Regions from separate parts of the Salinivibrio sp. MA440 genome, predicted to be linked through region 2. Evidence: predicted binding sites of a transcription regulator. Region 2 holds the regulator's gene; the other holds the start of a gene.
What was found. Region 2 encodes CRP, which controls carbon source genes, mostly activating them, when cyclic AMP is high. Its sites were predicted from a motif close to TGTGANNNNNNTCACA; they were not measured.
Positions count from the first base shown of each region.

Region 1: the regulator CRP is predicted to act here: its motif matches at 1,812-1,827, upstream of BZG80_RS10905 (NupC/NupG family nucleoside CNT transporter).

Region 1 covers NZ_MUFI01000032.1:32,946-40,653, reverse strand. Annotated here, with positions in the region: tRNA gene BZG80_RS10910 (tRNA-Ser) at 117-207, opposite strand; gene BZG80_RS10905 (NupC/NupG family nucleoside CNT transporter) at 388-1,596, opposite strand; gene BZG80_RS10900 (NRAMP family divalent metal transporter) at 2,178-3,455, shown strand; gene BZG80_RS10895 (Bax inhibitor-1/YccA family protein) at 3,663-4,331, shown strand; gene BZG80_RS10890 (TusE/DsrC/DsvC family sulfur relay protein) at 4,533-4,862, shown strand; gene yccX (acylphosphatase) at 5,000-5,272, opposite strand; gene BZG80_RS10880 (methyl-accepting chemotaxis protein) at 5,354-6,727, shown strand; gene BZG80_RS10875 (class I SAM-dependent methyltransferase) at 6,913-7,708, shown strand, end outside.
Region 2 covers NZ_MUFI01000026.1:27,514-35,221, reverse strand. Annotated here, with positions in the region: gene BZG80_RS09570 (hydrolase) at 1-612, shown strand, start outside; gene BZG80_RS09565 (YheU family protein) at 760-978, shown strand; gene BZG80_RS09560 (phosphoribulokinase) at 1,035-1,904, shown strand; gene crp (cAMP-activated global transcriptional regulator CRP) at 2,154-2,786, shown strand; gene BZG80_RS09550 (hypothetical protein) at 2,917-3,618, shown strand; gene BZG80_RS09545 (hypothetical protein) at 3,593-3,901, shown strand; gene BZG80_RS09540 (DUF1338 domain-containing protein) at 3,971-4,762, opposite strand; gene astD (succinylglutamate-semialdehyde dehydrogenase) at 4,773-6,254, opposite strand; gene astA (arginine N-succinyltransferase) at 6,256-7,278, opposite strand; gene BZG80_RS09525 (aspartate aminotransferase family protein) at 7,308-7,708, opposite strand, start outside.

The DNA of each region.
Region 1 (7,708 bases), on a different contig from region 2:
GCTGGGCAGTGTGTTTAGGCAAAGGGGTCTAAAATGTTGGCGCGGTCAGGGTTTGGGAGTTTGTGGGGGGCATAAATGCAAAAAAGCCGCTGAATAATCAGCGGATTTTCGGTATATGGCGGAGAGATAGGGATTTGAACCCTAGAAGGGCTATTAACCCTTGCCGGTTTTCAAGACCGGTGCTTTCAACCACTCAGCCATCTCTCCGGAACGCGGCGTATATTATTGGGTTCGCTGTGGGTTGTAAACCCTTTATTTACCGCTTCTTGTCTGTTCGCTCAAGCTGTGATCAGCTTGGCGAATATGTTAGCAAAAGGCGATTAGCTTGCCGCCAATCGCCCTGCTTTTACTGAGATACTTTAACCGAGTCTCGTTACCGCGCAATGTTTATAGCGCGATAAAAATACCCGCCAATGCCGCACTCATTAGGTTGGCAAAGGTGGCAGCAATCACTGCGCGCACGCCTAAGCTTGCCACATCTTTGCGGCGCTCTGGCACCATGGCACCAATCGAGCCAAGTTGAATGGCAATCGAGCCGATATTGGCAAAGCCACACAAGGCAAAAGTCACAATCACCTGGCTTTGCACCGACAGGTTGGCTTTAATATCGGCAAAGGATAAAAAGGCGACAAACTCATTAAGCGCAATCTTCTGTCCCAAGAGGTTGCCGACATCAAACACTTCATGCACGGGTACACCGGTAAGCAGCGCCAGGGGTGAGAACAGGTAACCAAACAACATTTCTAGGCTTAAGCCGTCAATGTCGACCAACTCCCCTAAACTACTCAGCCCAGCATTTAGCATCGCAATCACACTGATAAAGGCCACCAGCATGGTGCCGACCGCAACCGCGACTTTCATGCCGTTCATCGCACCGCTAGCCAATGCATCAATCGCGTTTGCTTGGTCGCTATCGCTGATCTCAACCTGGCTTTGCTCGGCCGGTGTTTCGGTCTCTGGGACGATGATTTTGGCCATCAATAGCCCACCCGGTGCCGCCATAAAGCTCGCCGCAATCAGGTATTTTAAATCTACACCCATCGCGGCATAACCGCCAAGCACACTACCGGCCACCGAGGCCATACCGCCGACCATCACCGCAAATAGCTCTGAGCGAGTCATTTTGCTAAGAAAAGGGCGAACCACCAAAGGAGATTCGCCCTGAGAAAGAAAGATGTTACTGGTGGCTACCAGCGATTCAGCTCGACTGGTGCCGAGTAATCGCTGTATGCCCCCGCCGAGCAATTTAATAACCCACTGCATAATGCCGAGATGATAAAGGAGAGAAATCAGCGCACTGATAAAAATGATTAACGGCAGAACTTTAACAGCGAAGATAAATCCATCATTGGCCAGCGGACCAAATACAAATTCGATGCCTTCGTTGGCGAACGATAACAACTTAGCCGCGCCATTGCTCATTGAGCCCAGCATGGCTTGCCCAAAGGGGATATAGAGCACTAACGCCGCGAAACCAGCTTGCAAACCAAACGCGCCGAGCACGGTACGCCAATTGATGGCTTTACGGTTAGTGGAAAATGCGCACGCGCACAGAACCAGAGCGACGAGACCTGCCGCACTATAGAGGAGTTGCATAAATAGATTACCTTGCCGTGTTGTATTGCACTTGCGGTACGGATGAGTACGACACGCTGCCGGGGAGGCAAGAGGTTCCATCATGCGTTACATCGTACCGCGGGTTCGGTGAAGGTGGGCCCTACCTTGGACGCTTTTTCTTCAGCCGCGAATCGCGACACAGCCACTCTTTGCCTATCACTGAGCAAAGAGCGCATGTTGGGCGAGCATTCTATTGTGATTGGAGTCTCATTTCCAGCAGAATTTGATCTTAGATCACAGTTATTCAGCCCTGATTGCACCCTGCTAAGATCTTTTCCGGCGCTGTCTGCTCTCTCAGACAATGGTCGGATGTTTTTCGCTTTATATTTATGTCAGGTTAGCGGTGTTGGTCATTCGCACCCAGCGTGACGCCTATGCTGAATAAATATGGCAAGACTGGTTGACACGTTTAACTCATATGCTATTCATGGGTAGCTATTGACAAAAACACTGAAGGCAAAACGATAAAAATCGGCCTTACGCGTAAAATATAAAAGCAATAGCGTTAAATCATAAAATTAAGCAAACACAACAACGCAATTATTATAAAGGAAACAACCATGCAAACCGTCTCTTCGCACCAGACAGCGCCCAGCTTGTCGGTGATGCAACGCCTACGCGCTTTAGGGCCAGGGATAATGATGGCCGCGGCGGCAGTAGGCGGATCTCACCTTGTTGCATCTACCAAAGCCGGTGCTATTTATGGCTGGCAGCTCGCAGCATTGATCCTGCTCGTTAACTTATTTAAATACCCCTTTTTTCGAGCAGGCGTACAATATACCGCAGGCACTGGCGAAACGCTGGTAGAAGGCTATGCGCGCTTAGGCCGCCCTTACTTGTGGCTGTTTGTTGCACTGAGTGCCGTGTCTGGTGTTATTAACACCGCTGCCTTGACCTTATTTAGCGCCAGCTTATTAAGCTATTTTGTGCCGTTTGATCTGTCACTAACGGTGTTGTCGACCATTATTGTGATCACTTGCCTGGTGATATTAATTGCTGGCCACTACAAGGCATTGGATCTGCTTGCTAAAGTAATCATGGCAACGCTAACTTGCGCCACTTTGGTCGCGGTTACAGTTGCGGTCGGTAACCCAGTCGCGGTCGAGCCTAGTTTTAATGCGCCGTCGATTTGGTCGGTAGCAGCGATTGGCTTTATCGTGGTCACCATGGGTTGGATGCCCGCCCCGATTGAAATTTCTAGTATTACGTCGGTGTGGCTCAAGCGCAAAGCGCAATCTGAGCCAATCAATGCCCAAGCGGCGCTGTTTGATTTTAACGTCGGCTACATTGGCACCGCGCTATTGGCGATTGTGTTCTTATCACTGGGGGCCCTGCTTCTGCACGGCAGCGGGGTTGAACTGAAACAATCCGGTATTGGCTTTTCTCATCAATTGGTGAGTTTGTATGCCGCCACCATTGGCGAGTGGTCACGTTATTTGATTGCGGTGGTCGCCTTTTTCTGTATCTTCGGCAGCACCATCACGGTAATCGATGGCTATGCGCGGGTGGTGTCCGAATCGCAACGGTTATTACGCGAGCAAACAGAAACAGAAGCAAAACCCGCAGTTACACAAGGCTGGATGGTACTGATCGCTGTGTTGGCACTGGCTATCGTAGCATTTTGGACTGGGGCGCTGCTGACCATGCTTGATTTTGCCATGGTCGCGGCATTTGTCACCACGCCCTTTTTCGCGCTATTGAACTATATTTTGGTGACCAAGCACCGTTTACCACCCGAAGTGACCATGAGCAAGGCGATGCGCGCATTGGCAATCACCGGGCTGGTCTATTTATTTGGTTTCTTGGCCGTGTTCGTCTGGTGGAAGTGGTTGATGTAACAAACTTTACCTTGTTCGCGCTTTAAGGGCTGGGTTAACATCCCTTTACAACTTCACCATCGGTGTTAGGCGCGGATAAGGTATTATTAACCCTATAAAAGCCAGTCGTGGTTTAGGTTAAGGACGTGGGCAGCTTGAAAAAGTGAACGACTGCCCGCATAACTGTCGTATATTAAAATGGATTGTTAACCCAACCGGGAGAACGTTATGAACGATCGTATCGTTTCGCACAGCCAGTCACAGCAGAGTGCGTTATCTACAAACAAGGTGCTACGTAACACGTATGCACTGCTATCGATGACACTGATCACCAGTGCTATCGCGGCCTTTATCGCTATCGCTGTCGGCATCGGCCCAATGATGTCGCTAGGTATGACCCTAGGTGCGTTGGCGATCGTGTTCTTTGTGCTACCACGCACCATGAACTCTTCTGCCGGTATTGTGTGGACATTCGTCTTCACCGGCTTGCTGGGTGCCTCACTCGGCCCAACCCTGACTTACTACCTGAGCCTTTCTAGCGGCCCAGGCATTGTGATGCAGGCGCTTGCCACCACTGGGATGGTGTTCCTAGGCCTATCGGCGTATGCCATTACCTCTAAGAAAGACTTCTCTTTCATGGGTGGTTTCTTGGTTGCCGGTGTGATTGCCCTATTAGTGGCAATGGTCGCGAATATTTTCTTGCAGATCCCGGCGTTGAGCCTGGCAATTAGCACCATCGCGGTACTGATTTTCTCAGCCTTTATTCTGTATGACACCAGCAACATCATTAATGGCGGCGAGACCAACTACATCCGCGCCACAGTGTCGCTGTACTTGAACATCTTCAACATCTTCGTTCATATGCTGAGCATTCTTGGCTTTATGAACGACGACTAAACCCTAGGGACTCATCAGTAACAAACACAAAGAGCCGGCACGCGCCGGCTTTTTTGTCGTTAAATGGCGCACCCACTCAGTGCGGCGCGCAGCACGGAGTCGCGGTTGAACGCCAGTTGCACTCGCCCTCCCTGCTCGCTATGCTTTGCAGCTTTAATAACAGCGATAACGTCCGATCAGATGACGAACAAAGGTAAGACTATGCTGGTGTATGAAGGTGAAACCATTGCGACGGATGCGCAGGGGTATTTAAAAAATGTGGACGACTGGCACGAAGCATTAGTTCCCATGCTTGCAGAGCAAGAAGGCATTGCCCTTACCGAGGCCCATTGGGAAGTGATTCACTTTGTCCGCCACTTTTACCAAGAATACAACACCTCACCGGCGGTGCGTTTGTTGGTTAAATCGATGGAAAAAGAATACGGCCCAGAAAAAGGCAACAGCAAGTATTTGTTCAAGCTGTTCCCGAAAGGTCCCGCTAAACAGGCAACAAAACTGGCAGGTTTACCTAAGCCGGCTAAATGTCTTTAGTACCGATGGCCAGCCTATAAGCGCCGCACTGCCCACCGCGGCGCTTACATGTTTTAGCTAATTGCTATTTGTTACCTAGGCGCTGTTTTTTAGCTAAACACGACTTGTTACCTAGGCGACATGGTCCTATCGAGTCGCTATAGTATTGCGAAGCCATCTACGGCGCGCCACTCCACGTCTTCTTTATCGACCTGATCAACACCCGCGGTAGGCGGCCCTTTATCTAACCACGCCATGAGGGCATCCACCGATTCATTGCGGCCACATGCCAGTACCTCAACACGCCCATCCGGTAAGTTCTTCGCATACCCGGTCAATGAGAGCGTTATCGCTTCATGGGCGGTCTGATAACGAAAGCCAACCCCCTGAACGTGACCTGTGACATAGGCCCTAATACATTTTTGAGACATCGGTCACCTCTACTGTATTCCCATTGCAAAACGACACCTGTATAACGCTACATGAGACAAGTCGTTTGACAGGATTACGTCATGAAAGAAGTTGCGTTTCGATGGATTGATAAATATCTCATCCACCTTCGGCTCCAAGAGAAATTTTACCTTATTTTTTTCCTCCCCTTACTCGCAATGGTTGTGATTGCGCTTACCTTAGATGCAGCCTCGGATACCCGTGTGGCACACAAAATGGAGGCGGAAGGTCAAGCCATTCAAGCCATCGTTGAAAAATACGACCTCCCGAAAGGCGAGGTGCAAACCCTGCTCAATAGCCAGCAAACCGGTTTTACGTTCAATGGCAATGAGCTTATCTATCAGCTCGACGGCTCGCTATTTAGCCATATGAGCGCCACCGATTGGAGCCTGCTGCTTGGCATGGTCTTAGTCATTGCGGTGCTGATTTACTACATCATGACCTTTATCGGCGGCGCCATGTACACCATGAACCAAGCTCTATTAAAGCTAGCAGATGGTGAGCTAAGTTACCGGATGAACTTTATTCCGGTCCGTGATGAGTTTAGCCAGATCGCAGTCACCATCGATCAAGTGCTCGAGCGTGAACAGAGTTTGGTAAAAGCAATCCAGGAAAGCGCAGAGATGATGGACGGCCTGTCCGCAAGTTTGCAGCAGCGCAGCAATGAAAGCGAAGCTGTGGGCGAGAGCCAGCGTCAGTACCTTGATTCGCTGGCCAGCGCGACCGAAGAAATGGCGAGCTCAATTCGCGAGGTCGCAACGCATGCCACCGAGACATCAACCCAAACACAAGAAGCCACAGAAGCTGCAAATCTGGGGCGTCAGCAAGTTCAGCAAACCATGACCGCGATTAATGGTCTTGCCAGCGAGATAGCTCAAGCGGCAGATAAAGTCAGCGAGCTGAGCAAAAACGCCGAGCAAATCGGTACCGTGGTAACCACCATTAACGGTATTAGTGAACAAACTAACCTACTGGCGCTCAACGCCGCGATTGAAGCCGCGCGTGCCGGCGAACAAGGTCGTGGCTTTGCCGTGGTCGCAGACGAAGTGCGCACACTGGCTAGCCGCACCCAGGAATCGACGGTTGATATTCAATCTATGATTGAGTCACTGCAAACGCACACCGCCGAGCTACGCCGGGTGATGGAAGGCACGGTTGAAAATGCGTCAGCCAGTGAGGCGGCGGTGCAAGAGATTGATACGGAGATCAGCCAAATCGCTGAGCGCAGTGGCACCATTGCCGATCGCAGCACCGAAATTGCCGCCGCTGCTGAGCAGCAAGGTAATGTTGCGGGTACGATTTCGCAAGATGTGGAGCAAGTACGCAGCCAGTCTACCCAGGTTGCCCAAATGCTGCGTGATTCCGCTACCGAAGTGAGCGAACTTGGCGCACAAGCCCACCAGCTTAAAACCTTAGTGGCAGGGCTTCGCACCTAACGCCATAGCTTGATTCCATTATTCCCCTTATCGCGCGCCCTACTCTGGGCGCGTTTTTATTGCAATGCCGTCAGCCTTGCTCGACAATACCCGCCCTTTTTGCTTTATCCGCAAGTCACGTCATGATGCAGGTGCCTCACTCAGCATTTTGACGTGTTTTGCACCACCCATTGTTAGGAACCATCATGACTGCCACTGTGTATCTCGCCAAAGGCCGCGATAAATCAATCAAACGCCGCCATCCTTGGATTTTCTCGCGAGGAATCACCCGCGTTGAAGGCAAGCCCGGATTAGGTGACACTGTCACTGTTTGTGATCATCAAGGCGAATTTTTAGGCCTAGGGGCATTCTCGCCGCAATCACAAATTCGGGTACGCATGTGGTGCTTTGAGAAAACCATCATCGACAGTGACTTTTTCCTCGCCCGTATTCGTGCGGCAAAATCGCTACGTACCATGCTCGCCGAGCGTGATGGCTTAACCGGTTACCGTCTATTGGCCGCCGAGTCAGACGGTGTGCCCGGCATTACCGTGGATAAATACGATAACTACCTAGTGTGCCAATTGCTGAGCGCCGGCGCGGATGCCCAACGCGATAACCTGGTCACCGCACTGCGTAGCGAATTTCCTGACTGCCATATTTACGAACGCTCGGATGTTGCGATTCGCAAAAAGGAGGGTTTGAAACCACGTATCGGCGTATTACACGGTGACGAGCCACCGGCCACTGTCATCATCGAAGAAAATGGGGTTGCGATTGAGGTCGACATTACCAAGGGCCATAAAACCGGTTTTTATCTCGACCAGCGTGATAGCCGCGAGCAAGCGGTTAAGTATATGGATGGCAAACGCGTCTTAAACTGCTTTTGTTACACTGGCGGCTTTGGCTTGTATGCGCAAAAAGGCAATGCCAAACAGGTCATCAATGTGGATGTGTCACAGCCGGCGCTCGATAGAGCCAAGGCCAATGCCGAACGTAACG
Region 2 (7,708 bases):
ACCTATTTACGCCAGACCTACCCGAACAATGAGATTGCCGCTGTGGGAGTCTCTTTGGGAGGAAACATGTTGGTGCGCTACCTGGCCGACTATCAGCATGATCCGATTGTCAGTTGTGGTTGTGCTATTTCTCCCCCGCTCGATTTAGCGGCGTGCTCGACCCGTATTCAACAAGGGTTTTCCCGTGTTTATCAAGCGTATTTGCTACGGTCGATGCGACAAACCTTATCGGAAAAACTTACCCGACACCAAAAAGTGGGTCGGTGGCATGCTGGGGAGCGGCCAAAGATTAAAACTCTGTTCGAGTTTGATCAAACGGTCACCGCACCGCTGCATGGCTTTGACGATGCTCAACACTACTATCAAAGCTGTAGTGGTTTATCTGTCCTTGACGCTATTACGGTCCCACTTGCGATTATCCATGCGAAAGACGATCCCTTTATGACCGACGCAGTGATCCCAACCTCGCCTCTGCCCGCGAATATTGACTATCAACTGAGCGAACATGGTGGGCATGTTGGTTTTGTTACCGGCAGTTGGCGCCAGCCACAGTTCTGGCTGGAGCAGTCGGTGCCTCACTGGTTAGCCTCACGCCTTTGCTCGTCCCGTTAAAAAAGGACGCCACGCAAAGCAAAAAAGACCGACGCACATTGATCTACTGCATTGTGTTGAATGATTGGGTAAAATGCGAGCTGATTCACAATATCAGCATCAAGCACCCTAACGTCTCAGCCATAAATCAACAAAAGGTGATGTAGTATGATGGTTCCTTGGCAATCGGTCCCTGAGGAAACACTGACTCGTTTAATCGAGCACTTTGTGTTACGGGAAGGAACCGATTATGGTGAGCAGGAAGTCAGCTTTGCACAAAAAGTGGCGGATGTTCGCCAACAACTGCAATCCGGCGACGCCGTGATTGTGTATTCTGAGTTGCACGAGACAGTGGATATTCGTCGTAAAGAAGCACTCAGATCTTAGCATCGCTGTACGCAATAAACAGCGATACACATTCAGACTGAATGACAGGGCGCGTCATGTCGGCTAAACACCCAATCATCGCGGTCACCGGCTCTTCAGGAGCAGGGACCACCACCACATCCGAAGCATTCCGTAAGATGTTCCAGATGATGAACATCAAAGCGGCGTGGCTAGAAGGGGACAGTTTCCATCGCTTTACGCGACCGGAAATGGACGTCGAGATCCGTAAAGCACGTGAGCAAGGACGGCACATTAGTTACTTTGGCCCCACCGCCAATGATTTTCCGCGATTAGAGCAGTTTTTCCGTGAGTACGGTGAACTCGGCACAGGCAAATATCGCCGCTACTTGCATACCTTTGACGAAGCGGTGCCCTACAATCAAATGCCAGGGACCTTCACACCATGGCAGGATTTACCCGACAATACCAACGTACTATTTTACGAAGGCTTGCACGGCGGTGTGGTTAATGGTGAGGTCAATGTCGCCCAACATGTCGACCTATTGATTGGTATGGTCCCGATCGTCAACCTTGAGTGGATTCAGAAGTTTGTCCGCGATACCCGCGATAGGGGCCACTCACGCGAAGCGGTCACCGACTCGATTGTGCGGTCGATGGACGATTATTTGCATTATATTACGCCGCAATTCTCACGCACTCACATTAACTTTCAACGGGTGCCGACGGTCGATACCTCCAACCCACTGAACGCCAAAGGCATTCCTTCGTTGGATGAGAGCTTTGTGGTGATCCGCTTTCGAGGGATGAAAAACGTCGACTTTCCTTATCTGCTGCAAATGATCACGGGGTCTTTTATGTCACGGCATAATACACTCGTCGTGCCAGGCGGTAAGATGGGCTTTGCGATGGAACTTATCATCCGTCCATTGATTCAGCAGCTAATCGAAAAAGGCAAGATTGGCTAGGGCGTAGCGCATCTATCGTGTATTACTTCTCAAGCCGTGATCTTAGCCACGTTTTTGCCAGTTTTTTAGGCGGTTGGCCTAGATCAAAATCAAGAAATTGCTAACAAAAAAAGATACACTCTTGTTAACATACAGTGAGCTTGTAGCCCGCGCCCAGACTTCGTATTCTGTGCATAGATCTGGTGGGTTACCCCTCAGACAAAGATAGGACGTTGTTGCCGGGCAACACATGCAGAGGAAATAAGTTATATGGTTCCAGGAAAACCTCAAACAGACCCTACACTCGAGTGGTTCCTTTCACATTGTCACATCCACAAGTATCCGTCTAAAAGCACGCTGATTCATGCAGGCGAAAAAGCGGAGACCTTGTATTACATCGTGAAAGGGTCTGTCGCCGTTCTAATCAAAGATGAAGAAGGCAAGGAAATGATCCTGTCTTATCTTAACCAAGGTGATTTCATCGGTGAGCTAGGCCTTTTCGAAGATGATCAGGAGCGTACCGCTTGGGTTCGGGCTAAGTCTCCTTGTGAAGTGGCAGAAATCTCATTCAAAAAGTTCCGCCAACTGATCCAGGTTAACCCCGATATATTGATGCGTTTGTCCTCACAAATGGCGCGCCGTTTGCAAGTGACCAGCCAAAAAGTGGGGGATCTTGCCTTCCTGGACGTCACGGGCCGTATTGCGCAAACCTTGTTGAATTTAGCGAAGCAACCCGATGCCATGACGCACCCTGATGGCATGCAAATTAAGATCACACGTCAAGAAATTGGCCAAATCGTTGGCTGCTCGCGTGAAACCGTGGGGCGTATTCTTAAAATGCTGGAAGAGCAAAATCTTATTTCAGCCCATGGTAAAACCATCGTGGTATACGGTACCCGCTAATCACAGCGCTCTCTGTATTCCCAACCGACGCCCTGGCGTCGGTTTTTTTATCGCCGCTTTCTGGCAAGCGTCTGGATAACTTCTACACTCAAAACGATATTGTTAACACTTAATTAACAAGGTGTCGTTTATGAAAAAACTGATAACTGCCCTCACCGCCCTCGGCCTCGCTGTATTTTCAGTCCATGCCACGGCTAACACCACCATTGTCCATCCAGAACCGCGAGCTGGCTCGGCACTTGATCTCTATGCCATTGAGCTGATTGAATTTCTTGCCGAAAAATCAGGAGAATCTGTCACCTTACAAGCCTTTGACGGCCAAATTGGATCTCAATCTCGTAAGGTGGAAATGCTCAAGCAAGGCAAGCTCACCGTCGACTGGCTTGGTGCCGACCGTACACTGGAAGCTGAATTGATCCCCGTTCGCTATCCCGTGTTTCGTGGCTTACTCGGCCATCGCCTGTTTATTACCAATCAAGCCACTGAGCCCCAACTTGCTCAGATAAGTAGTGCGAGTGACTTGCAGTCTCTGACTATGATTCAGGGACAAGGTTGGGCCGACGTCAAGGTGCTTAACTCAGCGGGATTTCGCGTACGTGAAATATCGAGCTTTGAAAACATTTTCAAAGTGGTTGATACGGGCAGGGCCGATCTCTTCCCTCGTGCCTTGATTGAGCCTTTTAGTGAATTAGCCGAGCGGCCGCAATACGGTAACCTGTTAGTTGACCCACACCTGATGCTGATCTATCGCTTCCCAATGTTCCTGTTTGTGTCTCCGCAACATGCTGACGTCGCCGAGATGTTAAATGGCGCTTTGGCCGCAATACGGTAACCTGTTAGTTGACCCACACCTGATGCTGATCTATCGCTTCCCAATGTTCCTGTTTGTGTCTCCGCAACATGCTGACGTCGCCGAGATGTTAAATGGCGCTTTTGAAGCGGCGTATCAAGACGGATCATTTATCGAGTTTTTCAATAATGCGTCTTTAGTTAAGGAAACCTTTGAAAAGGCGAACATTGGTGAGCGTACTGTCATCCGAGTCGATAACCCGCATTTAAGCAACGAAACACAAGCGATTCCAGACACGTTTTGGCTCGACATCGAGGCCCAATAGACGACAAAAAAAAGGGAGCGTATCACACGCTCCCTTTTCCCATGATGTCGATAAGCAATGCGTGACGCACTAATGGGTGCTTTCAAAGATTTTGTCTGCCGAAGCAGCCACAAAACCTTGGTAGAGCTCACCATTGGGCAACACATACCGCTTAGCAAACTCGTAAAAGCCACCCGGGATGGTTTGCGTGCAATCGGAGAAAGAAACGGGCACGCGGTCAGCCATGGTAGAGGATTGCTCCAGATACACAGATGCATCCCCTTTGACTTCCCCACCTGACTCGTTAATCGCAAAGCCATTATCGCGCAATCGGTTGTTCACCGAGAGGCAATCATCATGCGTATTTAGCTGATTCACACTCACGGTAAAATGGTTCGCACCGTAACCGTGTGCCGCCACCCAAGACGCATATTCACTTTCTTCGGCAAGCGTTTGATAGGTTGCCCAATCAATATCCCATAGGCGGCCCTGATGGAGAAAATCGCTGCCTGTAAGTGACGACGCATCAACTTGTGCCACCAGCTTTTCAACAATCGCCTGAAGCGCGGGCGAGCATTGCTCGACCATCAACTCACTGATAAAGACTTTCGGCATCAAGGGATCGGGGTGCTCAAAATGGCAAGCATTGAGCTTTTTCGCTTCAAAGGTATAGTCACCTTTTTGCTGATACCCCAAGGCGAGAAATGGACGCGCGAGTACCTTTAGTCCAACCTTAGGCAAACCAAATGTCCGTAAGGCAATATGATCATTGATCAAAGGTTGCCCTTCCTCTAATAAGGCATGCACCTTATGTGCCGAAGGGCACAGGCGGTTGATGTAGTCCTGCCACAGTTTGTCGAATAACGCTTGGCCACTGTCCATGTTGCTCTCCTTAGTCCTGTTGAGTCGGTATACCGGGGGCGAACGTATCGGGAAGCATCACCTGCTCGCCCTCCATGGATGCCATGGGATAAGCACAATAATCTGCCGCGTAATACGCGCTAGGGCGTAAGTTCCCCGAAGCACCTGGCCCACCAAATGGCGCATCGCCACTGGCTCCGGTCAATTGACGGTTGCGGTTAACAATCCCTGCACGAATATGATCGAGGAAGTATTGCCATTCGCCCTCGTCTTCACTGATAAGGCCTGCCGACAAACCATAGCGGGTATCATTCGCCTTCGTGATCGCATCAGCTATATCCTGATAGCGCTGCACTTGTAGTAGCGGACCGAAATACTCTTCGTCGGGTAACGCTTGAATGCCACTCACATCTAAAATCCCTGGAGAAATCACCGCATCATGCTGATGTTCACACTCAATCACTGGCGTCGCGCCCAGATCAACAAGCTTTTGTTGTGTCGCCAGAATGCCTTCCGCTGCTGCCACTGAGATCTGTGCGCCCATAAACGGAGCCGGATCATCAAACTGACCGCCTACACGCACGGTTTTTGTCCATTGAGCTAGGCGCCTCAAGATCTTGTCACCCACTTCACCCTCAGGCAGCAGCAAGCGGCGCGCACAGGTACAGCGTTGGCCGGCGCTAAGATACGCTGACTGAATGATGGTATACACGGTGGCCTCTAAATCACCAAACTGATCACTGACCACCAAGGGGTTATTTCCCCCCATTTCAAGTGCGAGCATCTTATCAGGCTGACCGGCAAACTGGCGGTGGAGAATATGCCCCGTATTGGCGCTACCGGTAAATAGCAGTCCGTCGATGCCGCGCGCTTGCGCGAGTGCCTCACCGGTATTACGGCCACCTTGCACCAAATTGATAAGGCCATGTGGCAGCCCCGCCTCTAGCCAATACGCCAGTGTTTTCTCCGCCACTTTCGGCGTCAACTCTGACGGCTTGAATACCACACTGTTACCGGCTAAAAGCGCAGGCACAATGTGGCCATTAGGTAGATGCCCAGGGAAATTGTAAGGCCCGAATACCGCCATAACGCCAAGTGGACGATGGCGTAATACCGCTTGGGTGCCATTGACGTCTTTTTCACGTGAGCCTGTTCTTTCGTGGTACGCGCGCAAGGAGATCGCCACTTTGCCTACCATGGCCCCGACTTCGGTTTTGGTTTCCCACAAGGGTTTGCCCGTTTCTTCGGCAATGACCCGAGCCAGTTCATCGGTATTGGCTTTCACTATCTCGGCAAAGCGTTCCACCAGCGCTTGGCGCTCAGAAAAATCGGTATTGCGCCAACGCAAAAACGCGTCGCGTGCGGCGCTGACCGCTTGCTCCACTTGCGAACGACTCGCTTCTGCACCTTGCCAAATACATTGACTATCAAAGGGGTTTTGCGAGGTCATGATCTCGCCCTCGCCTTTCACCCACTCGCCATGAATCAAATGGCCTGCTGATTGCTTTGTCATTTTATCCCCCCATGGCAATCAAACGCAGTTGATCGCCGTTTTTTACATTCAATGCATCGGCAACCGCTGGGCTAATCACAACTTGATTGGTTTCGTGATCGATCGCAGCTTTCGCCGCGGTGGCACGGAAGCCAGCAAAATCGGTATTCGATATTAAATAATCCTGCGCGCTACTGTGCTCTCTTACGCGCGCTGAAGCGGTGAAAGAGTGACGTACAGACTCAATATTGGGGCGTAAGCATTCTACCGTTGGGCCCGCATCAAAGATGTCGACATAACCACGGCAAGAAAAGCCCTCTTTTTCCAACAAGCGTAATGCTGGACGGGTATTCGGGTGCACTTGACCGATAACTGCACGAGCTTCCTCACTCAGTAGGCTCACATAAATCGGCAATTTAGGCATTAAGTCGGCAATAAACCCTTTGGCACCAATCCCGGTGAGATAATCCGCCAATGTAAAGTCAATGTTAAAAAAGTTGTCTTTTAGCCACTGCCAAAACGGCGAGTTGCCCTCGTCATCCGACACACCGCGCATTTCGGCAAACACCACGTCAGCGAAGCGCTCTGGAAATTGCGCCAGCATTAGGAAGCGGCATTTAGACAATAACTTACCGTTTAACCCGCCACGAAACTCTGGACGCATAAACAGGGTGCAGATTTCTGTCGCCCCCGTGTAGTTGTTGCCAAAGGTCAACACTTCAACAATGTTGTGCACGTTCAGTTTGCGTGATGAATGAACCACCTTGGTCAGATGGTAACTGTAAAACGGGTTATCAAGACCAATGGCGGCTTCGATGCCCGTGGTCCCTGCGATTTCACCGGTTTCTAAATCTTCGGCGACCATCAGATATCCCTCTGGCCCCGGCTCTGTCACCTGTTTGGCAAAACTCTCAAGCGAATTATTAATCCGCCCCTGTAGCAAATCGGCATCGACCGGCAAGGAGGTAAATCCATGCCCGGACGCTTCCGCACACAACATCAGTGCATCAAAATCTGATGCACGGATCGGCCGAATAACTAACATCTCAAATCCCTCCGAGTGAGTCAGGTCGCTTATCCTGCGACGACCTTGGCAATCGCACGTTCTAGGCGTGCCATTCCTTCTTCAATATCCGCTTTGGTAATGACCAGTGAGGGAGTAAAACGCACCACATTAGGCCCGGCAACGAGAACCAATAAGCCTTCTTCGCCTGCCGCAACCAAGATATCGCGTGCTCGGCCTTCCCAGTCTTGGTTCAGTGCCGCACCGAGTAACAAGCCTTTGCCACGCACTTCACTGAAGATGCCATATTTATCATTGATCGCTTCTAACCCGTCACGGAACCATTGCTCACGCTCTATGACACCGGCAAGCACGTCGGGTTTGGTCACTTCATTAACCACCGCTTCTGCCACCGCACAGGCCAGTGGATTACCGCCATAAGTAGAGCCATGAACCCCCGGCTTCATATGCG